Regions from separate parts of the Streptomyces sp. NPDC056452 genome, predicted to be linked through region 1. Evidence: riboswitches for the same ligand, from Rfam matches in the RefSeq annotation. Region 1 holds a riboswitch; the other holds the start of a gene.
What was found. A riboswitch is a leader RNA that binds a small molecule or an ion and turns the genes downstream of it on or off. The one in region 1 is predicted to bind cyclic di-AMP.
Positions count from the first base shown of each region.

Region 2: linked by a shared signal. The riboswitch ahead of ACFQ6X_RS28625 (peptidoglycan DD-metalloendopeptidase family protein) and the one ahead of ACFQ6X_RS20125 (M23 family metallopeptidase) in region 1 are both predicted to bind cyclic di-AMP.

Region 1 covers NZ_JBHTRI010000019.1:128,690-136,215, reverse strand. Annotated here, with positions in the region: gene ACFQ6X_RS20135 (PrsW family intramembrane metalloprotease) at 1-739, shown strand, start outside; gene ACFQ6X_RS20130 (aldo/keto reductase) at 752-1,696, opposite strand; gene ACFQ6X_RS20125 (M23 family metallopeptidase) at 1,943-2,980, opposite strand; cyclic di-AMP (ydaO/yuaA leader) riboswitch at 2,992-3,144, opposite strand; gene ACFQ6X_RS20120 (PP2C family protein-serine/threonine phosphatase) at 3,379-4,536, opposite strand; gene ACFQ6X_RS20115 (MerR family transcriptional regulator) at 4,668-5,414, opposite strand; tRNA gene ACFQ6X_RS20110 (tRNA-Met) at 5,529-5,602, opposite strand; gene ACFQ6X_RS20105 (FAD-binding oxidoreductase) at 5,937-7,322, shown strand.
Region 2 covers NZ_JBHTRI010000034.1:85,723-93,248, forward strand. Annotated here, with positions in the region: gene ACFQ6X_RS28615 (STM4011 family radical SAM protein) at 1-165, shown strand, start outside; gene ACFQ6X_RS28620 (SGNH/GDSL hydrolase family protein) at 237-1,064, opposite strand; gene ACFQ6X_RS28625 (peptidoglycan DD-metalloendopeptidase family protein) at 1,231-2,169, opposite strand; cyclic di-AMP (ydaO/yuaA leader) riboswitch at 2,174-2,332, opposite strand; gene ACFQ6X_RS28630 (tyrosine-protein phosphatase) at 2,754-3,566, shown strand; gene ACFQ6X_RS28635 (DUF6126 family protein) at 3,576-3,749, opposite strand; gene ACFQ6X_RS28640 (helix-turn-helix domain-containing protein) at 3,819-4,490, opposite strand; gene ACFQ6X_RS28645 (aspartate aminotransferase family protein) at 4,550-5,947, opposite strand; gene dxs (1-deoxy-D-xylulose-5-phosphate synthase) at 5,944-7,526, opposite strand, start outside.

The DNA.
Region 1 (7,526 bases):
GGCCGTGGCCGGGCGGCACCACCGGGTGCGCAGGATCCTGCTGCCGGTCCTCGGCCTGCTCCTGGCCATGGGCATGCACGCCCTGTGGAACGGCTCGTCGGCCTTCGGTCCGTACGGCTTCTACGCGGTGTACGGGGTGTTCATGATGCCGGCCTTCGGCCTGGTGACCTGGCTGGCCATCTGGACGCGCCAGCGCGAACTGCGCACCCTGGCCACCGAGCTGCCCGTCTACGCGGCGGCCGGCTGGCTGACTCCCGCCGAACCGCTGTCCCTCGCCTCGATGCGGGCCAGGGGCATGGCACGCGACATGGCACGGCACTGGCACGGAACCTCCGACCGGGCCCGGGGCAAGGCCGCGGCACAGGCGGTCGCGGAGTACGAGGCGTTCGCGACCTCCTTGGCGGTGCTGCGCAGGAGAGCCCGCCGCGACACCCCCGGTCCGGACTTCGCCGAGCGCGAGCAGGAGCTGCTGCACCACCTGTGGCAGCGCCGGGAGGTCGCCGGGCCCGCCCTGACGTACGCGGCCCATGCGACGGGCCGGTTCCGCGCCACGCGCGGCACGGCCCCCATGGGCCCGGCCGCGGTCCCGTCCCCCCGCAGGTTCCCGCAGCCGGCCCCGTACCCGCAGCAGCCCGCCCCGTATCCGCAGCAGCAGCTCCCCGCGCCGCACCGGCACTACGGCGGGTACAACCCGTATCTGCACGACGGTCACCAGCAGGACAGCCGCCCACCCGCCTAGCCGGGGGAGGTGTCAGGCGGACGCTTCGGTGAGGTCCGCCAGGTCCTTGTCGGTCAGCCGCAGGTCAGCCACCGCCACCAGTGCGGGCAGCTGCCCGACCGTGCGGGCGGACGCGATCGGCGCGGCGACGGTCGGCCGGGCGGCCAGCCAGGCGAGCGCGACCGTGGCGATCTCCGCGTCGTGCTCCTGGGCCACCCTGTCGAGTGCGGCGAGCACCTTGCGGCCGCGTTCCGACTCCAGGTGCCTGGCCGCGCCGTCGGCCCGTGCGCTGTCGACCGTCGTGCCGGGCCGGTACTTTCCGGTGAGGAAGCCCGAGGCCAGCGCGAAGTACGGGACGGCGGCGAGGCCCGCATCGGCCGCCGTGTCCTGGAGCTCGCCCTCGTAGGTGTCGCGCGAGACGAGGTTGTAGTGCGGCTGCAGCGCGACATAGCGGGCGAGGCCCTCGCGCTCGGAGAATTCCAGGGAGGCCCGGAGGCGCTCGGGGCTGATGTTGGAGGCGGCGATCTCGCGCACCTTGCCGTCCTTCACCAACTGGTCGAGCGCGGTGACGATCTCCTCCACGGGGACGGTCTCGTCGTCGAAGTGCGTGTAGTAGAGGTCGATGTGATCGGTGCCGAGCCGGCGCAGCGAGGCCTCGGCGGCGCCCTTGATGGTCGCGCCGGCGAGCCCCTTGAACTCGGGGTGGGCGCCGACCTTGGTGGCGACGACGATGTCGGAGCGGTTGGAGCGCGACGCCAGCCACTTGCCGACGAGCGTCTCTGACTCGCCGCCCTCGTTGCCCGGGGCCCAGGCGGAGTACGAGTCGGCCGTGTCGATGAAGTTGCCGCCGGCCGCGGCGTACGCGTCCAGGACGGCGAAGGACCCGTCCTCATCGGCCGTCCAGCCGAAGACGTTGCCGCCGAGAGCGAGCGGGAAGACCTGGAGGCTCGAGGAACCGAGTGTGCGGAGTGAAGTCATACCTGGAACAAACCAGTCCGCTCAGGCGACTATTCCGATGGAGGCGGTCCACGGGCAGACCGGCAGCCCTGACGTCGGGGGGGTGCGCCAGGGCCGCCGGAGTTCAGGGGGCGTCCGCCGGGGTTCGGATGGGCCGTCCGCCGGCGCGAACGCTCGGCTCAGGAACGGCGAAGGCTCGACGGCAGCACCGCGGAGCACCGGCGAGGGCTCGGCGGCAGTGCCGCGGAGCCCTCGGACCGGGAGACCTCAGATGGAGAGACCCTTGCTGCGCAGCCAGCTCATCGGGTCGATGCCCGAGCCGTCCGCGGTGTGGACCTCCAGGTGGAGGTGAGGGCCGGTCACATTGCCGGTGGCACCGACGCGGCCGATGGTCTCACCGGTGGTGACCCGCTGGCCGGCGGTGACGTCCATCGAGGACTGGTGGCTGTACGAGATCTCCGTACCGTCGTCGAGCTCGATGACGGTGTGGTAGCCGTACGAACCCGACCAGCCCGCCGACTTCACCGTGCCGCCGTGCACGGCCTTGATCGGGGTGCCGGTCGGCGCCGCGAAGTCGAGACCGGTGTGGTAGCCGGAGGACCACATCGAACCGGCCTGGCCGAAGGTCGAGGTGATCGTGTACGAGGACGTCGGGAGGGCGTAGCTGGCGGCGAGCTTGGCGAGGCGCTCGGCCTCGGCCTTCTTCTTCGCCGCGGCTTCCGCCGCCTTCTTCTCCGCGGCGGCCTTCGCCTCGGCCTCGCTCTGCTGCTCCGCGGCTGCGGCTGCGGCCGCCTCGGCCGCCGCCTTCTCCTCCGCTGCCTTGGCCTCGGCCTCGGCTCCGGCCTGCTGCTGCTCGGCCTGCTGGAGGATGCGGGCGCGCAGCGCCTCACCGGCGTTGCTCGTGCCCTGCTCGGCCTCGGCGGCCGTGATGCCGGCGGTGGTGAGCGGGGAGGACGCGGCGACCGTGCCGTTGTCCGCCGAGTCGTCCGACATGAACGCGCTCACGCCGGGCAGGGACTTGGCGTCGGGGAGATTGTCCGCGATGGAATCGGGAAGAGAAATAGAGACCGGCGGCTTGCTCTGCGCAGTGGCCATGCCACCCGCGCCGACGGCCGCGATGACGCCGACACCGAGGACGGTGGAGCTACGGGCGAGGCCGCGCTGCTTGGCTACACGGTGCCTGCCGCGTACGGGACGGATGGACTCCTCGGTGGGGTTCCATTCCTCCCACGTCCTGCCCTCGTCACCGAAGCTGTCGGACCTGAAGGCTGACGGGGCCTCGGGGGCAGGCTGATTGGACGCCACGTGGGCGCACTCCTTTCCTTCCTTCTCGCCTACCGGGTTAGCTGACGGGTTCGGAGCAGGAAGGTCTCCTACGGGCATCTCCGTCTCTTACGAGACACAGGTGTCCGATTCACCCCATGTAGGTGGTTCCCCGGTTTCCTTGCGGAATTCGGCGCTCGCGCACGGTGCCGCCTCTTGCGACGACTGGGACAACCGCGCTGCGTTATCGAACGTTAATAGACACCCGGGTCCGATTCCAAGCTGTTCCCGTTGATCATTCACGGCTTCGGCATGGACTTTCAGGGGATTAACGGTCCGAAACGGGCGAGTTGAGTATTCCCGGTAAGGGCACCAGTTTCTGACGTTGCGTCAAATGTTATGCGGAGCGGTGCCCTTCGACTACGCACCGTGGTAACCACTCATCCATCGCCCCGCCCCACGATCTTCACAGTCGTCCGCCGCTCCGGCTGCCCCCGGGCGGGCCGGCCGATCGCGAGGAGCGCCATGTCGTCCACGGCACGGCCCTTCGTGTGCAGCCGTACGTCGTCGGTGAGCGCCGAGAGCAGTTCGTCGGGCCCCGGGAAGATACGGCCGCGCAGCCGGGCCGCCGGGTCGTAGAAGACCCCGTCCGCGTCCCGCGCCTCGGAGAGGCCGTCCGTGAACACCAGGAGCGTCGCCCCGGCAGGCAGCTCCCACTCGTCCGACCGGTCCGGCCACGCCCCCAGGCCCATCCCGATCGGCAGCGCGGGCACGGTCGGCGCCAGCACATCGAGCGCCCCGTCCGCGTGCAGCAGGATCGGCTCGGGGTGGCCGCGGTTGACGATCCGCAACCTGCCCGACCCCGCCGGGATCTCGGCGAGCACGGCAGTGACGAACCCCTCCATGGAGTCGAGCCCGCCGCGCCGCGTCCCCTCCCGCGCCAGCGCCCGCTCCAGCCGCTGCGCCACACCCTCCAGCGACAGCTCCTGCTCGGCGGCCTCCCGGAACGCCCCGATCACCACGGCCACCGCCTCCACGGCGGCCAGCCCCTTGCCCCGTACGTCCCCGACGACCAGCCGCACCCCGTGCGGGGTGTCCGCGACGGCGAACAGGTCACCGCCGACGAACTCGTCCGCCTGCGCCGCCTCGTAACGCGCCGCGACCAGCAGCCCGCCGATCCGGTCGTCCGGCGTCGGGAGCACCGCGCGCATCGCGGTCTCCGCGATGACCCGGGCAGAGGCCAGCTGGTCGTTGCTCCGCCGGACGACACCGTTGATGACGAGGGCGAGCACGGAAACGGTGAACAGGGTGATCAGCTCGGTGACCGGGGCGACGTCCGAGATCGTGTCGTCGTACAACCGGATGGCCAGGACCGTCAGGATGGCGGCCGCAGCCGTACGGATCGTGCTCGCCAGCGAGAAGAACGGTGCGGCGATCAGCGGAGCCGCCGCGAACAGGGGGACGGCACTGACCTCGGGCGGGGTAGAGAGGTCGAAGACCAGCCCGGCCGCGATCATCAGGGCGGGCAGCAGACGTACGAACCGCCGGGTACGGGCACCTCCAGCAGCTCCGCGCCGCCGCCTCTCCCGCTTCCCCACCTGTGCACTCCTGCCCGGTCCGTCCACGGCTGCGGACGGTACCGCGCTCCACCCAGGCTGGCCGGAGCCGCGCCGTGCGGCGACTCGTCGTCGGCCAAAGGGAGGAGCGCCCGAGCGCCGCGCCCCGATGGTCAGTCGGAGAGCCTGCGCTGCGCGTAGATCGTCAGTGCATCCCGTACGAAGACGGCGGTGCCGTCCCCGTACCGATCGTAGTTCTTCCCGAAGCGGGGATCGGCGACGTACATCTCGCCGAGGCCGATCACGTGCGACCGGGTGGGCGTCGCGGTCACCGACAGCCACTCGCAGTGCCGCCGCGCGATGTCCTGCACCGGCTCGCTGCCCGGGTCCATGCCCGCGGCCCTGGCCTGCCCGTAGTCACGGGCGATGGCCTCGTGCGCGGCCTGGAAACTGTCACGCTCCGCCCGGCTCAGCGAACGCCACCACCGGTCGCCCTTCTCGTACGCGTCCCGGCCCCAGCGCTCGGTGACCTCCTGCTCGTACACCGTGTGATCGAAGCCGTCGAACACTTCCTCGGCCATGAGCTCTCTTCCCTCCTCGGTCTTGTGGAGAGTGGTCCGCACCGAGGCGATCTGCCGCCCGATGCGCTCCCGCTCCTGCTCCAGCAGTCGCAGATGGGCCCGGAGCGCCACCGACGTGTCCCGCTGCCCCTCGAGTACGTCCTTGATGGCGGGCAGCGAGAGACCCAGCTCCCGCAGCAGCAGAATGCGCTGCAGCCGGACGAGGGCGTCCTGGTCGTAGTAGCGGTAGCCGTTGGACCCGATCCGGCTCGGCGCGAGGAGACCGAGATCTCCGTAGTGCCGGAGCGTGCGGCTCGTGGTGCCGGCTCTTCTGGCGATTTCCTGGATGGACCACTCCATGCCGAGAACGCTAGATCTTTACGTTGCGTCAAGGTCAAGCACGGCAGCCGTGGCGGACGCGGGCATACGACAGAGGCCCGGATCCTCGAAAGGATCCGGGCCTCTGTCTTTCAGTAGCGGGGACAGGATTTGAACCTGCGACCTCTGGGTTATGAGCCCAGCGAGCTACCGAGCTGCTCCACCCCGCGTCGTTGTGAGTGCAACACTACGCCATCCGGGACGAGCTCCTGACCATTTACCGCCGCGACCCCCCGCCACCGGCTCCGGCACCGCCCGGACTGCCGGTGCCCGCGGCCCCCACGGAACACGCGGCCCATCGGCGGGAGGGTGCGTATGCCCCCGTGGGCACGGGCGGGCCGGAGTGCGCGGCTCCGTCAGCGGCGGGACGCTGGACCTATCAGTCCTGCGGTGTCCGCTTCCGTCAGCGACCGAGGTTGCCGGAGCGCCGGCGCACACCCGCACCGAAGGCCCGGCACAGGCGGACCGGGCGGGTACGGCACACGCTTCGGCAAGGAGACGGTCATGGACGGCACCACACTCGAAACGATGCGGACCGAACTGCGCGGCCCCGTCATCGGCCCGGACGACCCGGAGTACACACAGGCCCGCACGATCTACAACGCCATGATCGACCGGAGACCTGCGGCCGTGGTCCGGTGCCATGACACCGCCGACGTCATGGCAGCCGTCGACTTCGTGCGCACGCACGGACTCGAAGTGGCGGTGATGGGCGGCGGACACAGCGGCCCCGGTCTCTGCCTCGTCGACGACGCCGTCACGATCGACCTGTCGCCGATGCGCGGCGTGCGCGTCGACCCGGCCACCCAGACCGCGCAGGTCGACGGCGGGGCGAAGCTCGGCGACCTCGACCACGCCGCCCACGCGTTCGGCCTCGGCACCCCGGCGGGCATCATGTCCACCACGGGCGTCGGGGGCCTCACCCTCGGCGGCGGACACGGCTACCTCACCCGCAAGTACGGCCTCACGGCGGACAATCTGGTGTCCGCCGACGTAGTCCTGGCCGACGGCGGCTTCGTCACGACGAACGCCAGCGAGAACGCCGACCTGTTCTGGGCACTGCGCGGCGGCGGCGGGAACTTCGGCATCGTGACGTCGTTCGACTTCGAGCTGCACCCCGTGGACACGGTGGGTGTCGGCATCACCGTGTGGCCGCTGGACCTCCTCCCCGACGTACTGCGGTGGTACCGCGAGTTCCTTCCGCAGGCGCCCGACGACCTGTACGGCTTCTTCGCGTCGATGACCGTCCCGCCCGCGCCCCCGTTCCCGGAGGAGCTCCACGGCCAGAAGGTGTGCGGCGTCGTCTGGTCCTCGACGGCGGACCCGGACGCCCTGGACGAGACCCTCGCGGCCGTGAACGAACCGGGCAAACCCGCCTTCCACTTCACGGCGCCGATGCCCTACCCGGCGCTGCAGGCCATGTTCGACGAACTGATCCCCACGGGCCTCCAGTGGTACTGGCGCGGCGCCTTCTTCGACCGGATCACGGACGACGCCGTCGACGTACACGCCAGGTACGCGGAGGCACTCCCCACCGGTCTGTCGACCATGCACCTGTACCCCGTCGACGGGGCCGCGGGCCGGGTCGGGGCCGACGACACGGCCTGGGCCTACCGCGACGCCGTATGGTCCGGCGTCATCGCCGGCATCGACCCCGACCCGGACAACGCGGAGGCGCTGCGGCAGTGGGCCGTGGACTACTGGGACGCGCTGCACCCGCATTCCATGGGCGGCTCGTACGTGAACTTCATCGGCGCGGGCGAGTCCCCGGACCGGGTCCGGGCCACCTACCGCGGCCACTACGACAGGCTCGCGGAGGTCAAGCAGGCCTACGACCCGCACAACCTCTTCCACGCAAACCAGAACATCGAGCCCAACCCGGGTCACTGACCCTCACGCCGACCACGGCAATACAGAGGGAAAGCCGTGCTCCGAGGGTTACAGTCTGCATGCACCGCATGATGATCCGGCCGCCCCCGGAGCGGCGCGACACCGGAAGCGGCACATCGTCGTCGTACCGGTCGGGACCAGTCCGGCATCACACCATCGGCTCGGTCACGGGGCTCTCACCGCACACCTACGTACAGGACACTC
Region 2 (7,526 bases), on a different contig from region 1:
TGCGACTGCCACATCGGCTATGTGCACCTGGAGACGCTGCCGTTGTACGACGTCTTCGCGGGCGGCGTGCTGGAGCGGATACCCGCCGGCCCCGTGCGGGTGCCTACCGCGGACGCGCTCAGTGGAGCGGTACCGAGGCGTTCCCTCCCCGTCATCACCCGCTGAGCGAACCGAGCGCGCTGAGCGCACTGATCACCGGCGTCGGACACGCGTGTGATCAGTGCGCTCGGAGGTGCTCAGAGCGGGAGCAGATCGGGGCGTTTGGCCTCGACGTGGTCACCGGAGGACTCACCGCGCAGGCGCCGGCCGATCCACGGGACGAGGTACTCGCGGGCCCAGGCCATGTCGTCGCGGCGCACTTCGAGTGCTCCGCGCTGTACCTGCGGGGGCCACACCTGGTCGGGGTCGGCCGGCACGTCGAGGCCGAGGACCTGGGCGGCGCGCAGCGCGACCCGGGTGTGTCCCTCCGCCGAGAGGTGCAGCCGGTCGTTGTCCCAGGCACGCCTGTCCTGCACGGACCGGAGCGACCACAGGTCCAGGACGGGGCAGTCGTAGCGGTCGGCGATGGACCGTACATGGGCGGTGTAGGTGGCGATCTTGCCCCGCAGGTGCCTGAGCACCGGAACGCCGCGGGTGTCGAAGCCGGTGGTGATCATGACGGTGCCGACCGAGCGGGTCAGGTCGGCGACCGCGCGCTCGAAGCGTTCGGCCACGTCGTCCGGGTCGGTGCCGGGCCGGATGATGTCGTTGCCGCCCGCGCAGAAACTCACCAGATCCGGTGCGAGCTCCTTGGCGCGGGGGACCTGCTCCTCGACTATCTGGTCGAGGAGGCGTCCGCGTACGGCGAGATTGGCGTACCGGAAGTTCCCGTGCGGGCCGTCCGCGGGGTCGGCCGCTGCATCGGGGAGAGGGAGCTGGTCCGCCAGAATGACCGCGAAACGGTCCGCCCAGCCGACGAGCGTCCCATCGGGGCCGGGGTCTCCGACGCCCTCGGTGAAGCTGTCGCCAATCGCTGCGTACGACCCGATGGTGCCTCGTCTTTTGTTTCTCGAATCGTCTGCCACAAGCGCATATCCTGCACCTTCGAATGTGACCTACGCGACCGTAATAAGGGGTTGACGGGTGGTGAGATAGACCACCCGGTCAGGTTTTGGTAAAGCCGGAATAAGCAGAGGGGCGGTGCGCCGCCGCGCACCGCCCCTCGTGAGCTCACCGAGCCGCCTGATGACGTCAGATGGAGACGCCGTGCGAGCGCAGGTAGGCGATCGGGTCGACGTCCGAGCCGTAGCTCGGGCCGGTGCGGACCTCGAAGTGGAGGTGCGGGCCGGTGGAGTTGCCGGTGGAACCGGAGAGGCCGATCTGCTGGCCGCCGGTGACGGTCTGGCCGGCCGAGACGCCGAGCGACGACAGGTGGGCGTACTGGGAGTACATGCCGTCGTCGTGCTTGATGACGACCTCGTTGCCGTACGCACCGCTCCAGCCCGCGGAGACCACGGTGCCCGGGCCGATGGACCGGACGCTGGTGCCGGAGGCGGCCTGGAAGTCGGAGCCGGTGTGGTAGCCGCTGGACCAGCTGGCACCGGCGACGCGGTACTGGGTGGAGACGCTGCCGTTGGCCACCGGGGTGGTGTAGCCGGAGCTGTTGCTCTCCGAAGCGCCGGTGGAGTCGGCGGTGTTGGTGGCCGTCGACGCCTTCTCGGCCGGAGCGGCGGCCTTGGGGGCCGACTCCGCCTTGGAGGGGGCGGCCTTCGGGGCGGCCTTGGAGGGGGCTGCCTCCGCGTGGGAGCCGGACGCCTTGACGCCGAGGGTCAGCTTCATGCCCGGGAAGATCAGGCTCGGGTTGCCGCCGACGACCTCACGGTTGTCCTTGTACAGCTTCTCCCAGCCGCCCTTGACCTTCTTGTCGGCTGCGATCTTCGCCAGGTAGTCGCCGGCGACCACGGAGTAGGTCTTGGGGGCGCCATGCTTCTTCGCCACGGAGGCGGCCGGCGCGTGGTGCGCCGCGCTGGCGGCCGCGGGCTTCGCGGCGGGTGCGGACTGCTCCGCGGCGAAGGCGCCGGTGGCGCCGATCAGCGGAAGGGCGAGGACGGCGCCGCCGGTCCCTGCGGCGAGGACGCCGCGGGAGATCGGGCTGGCCTTCGTACGACGGTGCTTACCCTTTGCGGGCATGGGGAATTCCTCTCCGGCGCCTGCGAGGTGAGCTGTCGGGTTCGGACTGGAGATGCCCGGCCGCGCTGAGCGCGTCTTGACCCCAAGCCGTTCCGGATCACTCCGGTCGGCGGCTTACCTGGTTCCCCCGCTCCTGCCACACGTGAGTCGGTGCGGATTCCGGGCGGCGGCAGGATTAGGCGTTCCGTCCGGATTGACGGTGACCGTAAGCGAGTCAGGACGCCGGGAACAAGCCACCGGTTGCGTACCGGAATGAGCGGTTCAATTCCGGTTCCGAATTCCGGTCACACTCCGTGGATTACGGATCTTGGCTTTCCGCGTGGCGTATGGATTACCTCCCGGCAGTTTCGCCACACACCGTCACGGATATGATCCCGCTCACCTGTCGCATCCCATCTCCCGTATAAGCGGGGCATGTTCTGCTAAATACACCAATACGGACATGTCATGGTCGCGGGCGGCCGGTCGACCGGCCGCGAAGGCACCGGAGGGCGAAACGATTGCCCGATGAATCCATGTCGTATCGTCGCGGGCGTGCCCCTGTCGGCGAGCGGCGCCGACGCCCAGACACTCCAGGAGTCCTTGTGACGCAGCAGCTGCCAGAGGTTCCGTCGACAGACGCCGAGCTGACCGGTGTCCGCAACTTCCGCGACGTGGGCGGCCTGCCGACCACGGACGGCGGCAGGGTGCGCTACGGGCGCCTCTACCGCAGCGGCCACCTCGCGCACGCCACCGAGACGGACACGGCATTCCTGGCCGGACTCGGCCTGCACACGGTCTTCGACTTCCGCAATGCCGCCGACCACAAGCTCGACGGCCTCGACGTGGAACTTCCCGGTGTCCGGAATGTCAGCATTCCGCTCTCGGACCCGGCCGACGGCGCCGAGTTCTGGCGACTGGTGCGCGACGGCAACATCCAGCAGCTGCGCTCGATCCTCGCCGACGGCAAGGGGACGGCCCGCATGATCGCGTCGTACCGGTCGATCATCACGGACCGCACCGCGGAGCACAGCAGGGTGCTGCACGCGCTGGCCGAGGACAGCGTGCCGGCTCTGATGCACTGCGCGGCGGGCAAGGACCGGGCCGGTCTGTCGATCGCGATCTCGCTGCTGGCGGTCGGCGTCGAGAAGGAGGCCGTCGAGGCCGACTACCTCAAGTCCAACGATGCGCACCGCCGCTACAAGGTGCGGCGCAGCGACACGTCGTCGGCGGGGATGTCGGACGAGGTGATGGAGCTCCTCAACCCGCTCTTCGGTGCGCACTCCGACTACCTCGCCGCCGCCTTCGCCGCGATCGAGGAGACCTGGGGCGGTACGGACCGCTACCTCGGCGAGGGGCTGAAGCTCGCGCCCGAGACCCGCGAGAGGCTGCGCGAGCGCCTCGTCGAGGAGGCGTAGCGCAGGCGGTCAGCCTTTGCCCGCCACGGTGAACAGGAGAAAGAGGAAGGCCGCGACGACGTGGCCGGCCACCAGGTAGGCGACGAGCCGGATGACCACACCGCGGGGCATCTTCCGCTCGTGCGTGTCCTTGTTCTCCCGCAGGCGCGGGGTGAGCGGGTCGTAGTGCTCCGAATCGGACATGGCAGTCCTCTCTTCCGGCCCTGGGGCCGAGGTAGCCGGTGTGCGGCAGGTGCGGTGGGGCGTGCGAGGTCAGCGAAGGCGCGTCCCACTGCCCAGGCACAGCTCCGCCGAGGGGCTCTGCAGCAGGGTGTGGACGAAGAGCAGCTCGGCACCACCGCGGTCGGGTGCCGCGATCCGGTGCGGGGTGAGCGAGTCGAAGTGCGCGCTGTCCCCCGGGTCGAGGTCGTGCACGGTCTCCCCCAAGCTCACCCGCAGCCGCCCTTCGAGGACGTACAGCCACTCCTCGCCCGGGTGGACGCGTACGAGATCGCCCTGTGCCCCGTAGGGAACCAGGACACGCAACGCCTGCATGGCCCGGCCCGAGCCACCGGCCTGCCGGTACACCCAGCCGTCGGCCTCGGCGCCGATCGATGCACCGCCCGGGACACCGCCCGGAGCACCACCTGGGGTCCCACCGGACACGCCGCCCGCGAACGGGCCGCCGCGGACGATCGCGTCACGCTCGGGCGGCATCTCGCCGAGGAGCTCGGACACCGTCGTACCGTAGATGCGGGCGAGCCCGAGGAGCATCGGCAGCGAGGGCTGCCTGCGGCCCGTCTCGAGCCGGGAGAGGTGGGCCGGGGAGAGATCGGCCCGCCGAGCGGCGGCCTCAAGGGTGAGACCCCGGTCGCGGCGCAGGTCGCGCAGGCGCGGTGCGACTCCGGGCAGCTCGTCGGCCGCCCCTCCGTCAGGAGGATTCATGGCTCCATTGGGCCAGGAACTTTCCTCGGAGGCAAATTTCTTGCCTCCGAGGCAAAGAGTCATCGGTTGGCGACGGCCTGCTTGACCAGCGTCCTGCCGAAGTCCCACATCAGCCCGCCACCGCTGTGAGCGTCGTCCATGACGGCCGTGAAGGCGGCCACGAAGCGGTCCACCTCGGGCTCACCGATGACCAGCGGGGGGATCAGCTTGATCACTTCCAGGTGGTCGCCGGAGACCTGTGTGAGGATCCGGTGCTTCTGCAGCAGCGGCACGACCACCATCTGGGCGAAGAGCCCCTTCCTGGCCGCCTGGAGCATGGTCCAGCGGCTGCGGAGTTTCAGCGAGGACGGCCGGCCGAACTCGATCCCGATCATCAGCCCCCGCCCGCGCACCTCGTGCAGCAGCTCGTAGCGGCCGACGAGCGCGGCGAGCCGCTCGCGCAGCAGGTCACCCGTGCGGCGGGCGTTCGCGACCGTCTCCTCGTCCTCCATCACCGCGAGGACCGCGAGCCCCGCCGCCATGGCCTGGGCGTTGGAGCCGAAGCTCGCCGAGTGCACGAGCACCCGGTCCATGGAGGAGTAGACGCGTTTGAAGATCCAGTCCTTGCCGAGCGTCGCGCCGACCGGCACGTAGCCGCCGGAGAGCGCCTTGGCCACGCAGACGAGATCAGGTTCGACGCCCTCCTCGTGCTGGTACGCGTAGAAGTCGCCGGTCCTGCCCAGACCGGTCTGCACCTCGTCGACGATGAGCACCGCCTTGTGCCGGTGCAGCAGCTCCTGCGCGGATCGCAGGAACCCGGGCGGCGAGGCGTGCACCCCCTTGCCCTGGATCGGTTCGACCACCAGGCCGGCCACGTCTCCGCGCTTGAGCTCGCGCCGCAGGGCATCCAGATCACCGAGGGCGATCGCCGTATCGGGAAGCAGGGGTGCGAAGCCGTCCCGGAACCCCGCTTCGCCGTTGACCGAGAGCGAGCCGGTCGTCAGGCCGTGGAAGGCATGGGCGCAGTAGAGGATCCGGGGCTTGCCGGTGGCGTACCGGGCGAATTTCAGCGCGGTCTCGACGGCCTCGGTGCCGCTGTTGCCGAAGAACACCCGGTCCAGATGGGGGCTGTGCGCCAGCAGCCGCTCGGCCAGGAGTCCGGGCAGCGGCTGGCAGTCGAAGCGGGTGAGGTCGGCGAGCGAGGCGTCGAGGACGTCGTGCAGGGCCTTGCGTACGACCGGGTGGTGCCGGCCGAGCCCCATCACGCCGAAGCCGGCCAGCATGTCGAGGTAGTCGTTGCCTTCCGCGTCCCAGAAGTACGCGCCCTCGGCCCGCTCGTAGACCTTGTCGAACCCGATGGTGCGGAGCATGCGCGGCAGCTGGTGGTTCAGGTGCCTGGCATGCAGCTCGTAGCGCTCGGCGCCGCGTTCCGCGAGGAGCTGCGCCAGATCGAAGCCCTTGGGCCCGTCGTCCTTCATGGCCTGTCCTCTCTCGGCACCACGTGTTCCGACCCTGGCTTCCGGCCGGCGAGCGCCGCACCGATCCGTCCGGCGATCTCCACGGGAGTGAGCCCGATATCGGCCAGCACCTCACCGCGCTTGGCATGCGCCAGGAACTGCTCGGGAATGCCGAACGTCCGCAGCGGTACGTCGCATCCCGCATCCCGCAGTGCCTGCCCGACGGCCGAACCGACGCCGCCCGCACGGCTGTTGTCCTCGACGACGGCCACCAGCCGGTGCTGCGCGGCCAGCGCGGGCAGCTGGTCGTCGACCGGTTTGACCCAGCGCGGATCGACGACCGTGCAGCGGATTCCGGCACCCGCGAGCAGGTCGGCCGCGTGCAGACAGACCTGGGCGAGCACACCGACCGCGACCAGCAGTACGTCGGGCTTCCCCGCCCGGTGCAGGACATCCATGCCACCGATCCGGCCGATGGCCGCGACCGGCTCCCCCACCGACTCCTTCGGGAAGCGGATCACGGTCGGCGCGTCGTCCACGTCGAGGGCCTCGCGCAGTTCCTCGCGAAGCCGGTCGGCATCGCGCGGTGCCGCGATCCGCAGGCCGGGAACGACCTGCAGCAGGGACATGTCCCACATGCCGTTGTGCGAGGGCCCGTCGACGCCGGTCACACCCGCCCGGTCGAGCACGAAGGTGACCCCGCACCTGTGCAGGGCGACATCCATGAGCAGCTGGTCGAAGGCCCTGTTGAGGAAGGTGGCGTAGACGGCCACGACCGGGTGCAGACCGCCGGTGGCCAGTCCCGCGGCGGAAACGGCCGCGTGCTGCTCGGCGATCCCGACGTCCCAGACCCGGTCGGGGAACTCCTCGGCGAAGCGGGTCAGACCGACGGGGTGCAGCATCGCCGCGGTGATCGCGACGACGTCGGGGCGTTCGGCCCCGATCCGTGCGATCTCGTCACCGAACACCGAGGTCCAGGAAGGCGCCGCGGGCACCACGAGCGGCTCGCAGGTCAGCGGGTCCATCGCGCCGACCGTATGGAAGCGGTCGGCGTCGTCGGCCAGCGCCGGCGGGTAGCCGCGGCCCTTCTCGGTGATGCAGTGCACCAGCACCGGACCGTGGAAGCGCTTCGCCCGGTTCAGTGCGGACTCGACCGCCGCGGTGTCGTGTCCGTCGACGGGGCCCACGTACTTGAGCCCCAGGTCCTCGAACATGCCCTGCGGGGCGAAGGTGTCCTTGAACCCCTTCTTCGCACCGTGCAGCGACCCGTACAGCGGCTGCCCGATGACCGGTGTCTGCTGGAGCACTCCCTTGCCCCAGCTCAGGAAACGCTCGTACCCGTCGGTCGTACGGAGGATGGCGAGGTGGTTGGCGAGGCCGCCGATGGTCGGGGCGTACGAGCGCTCGTTGTCGTTCACCACGATGATCAGCGGACGTTCTTTGGCCGCAGCGATGTTGTTGAGCGCCTCCCAGGCCATGCCTCCGGTGAGCGCACCGTCGCCGATGACGGCGACGACGTGGCCGTGGCTGCCGCGTACCTCGTGGGCCTTGGCCAGTCCGTCGGCCCAGCCCAGCACGGTGGAGGCGTGGGAGTTCTCGA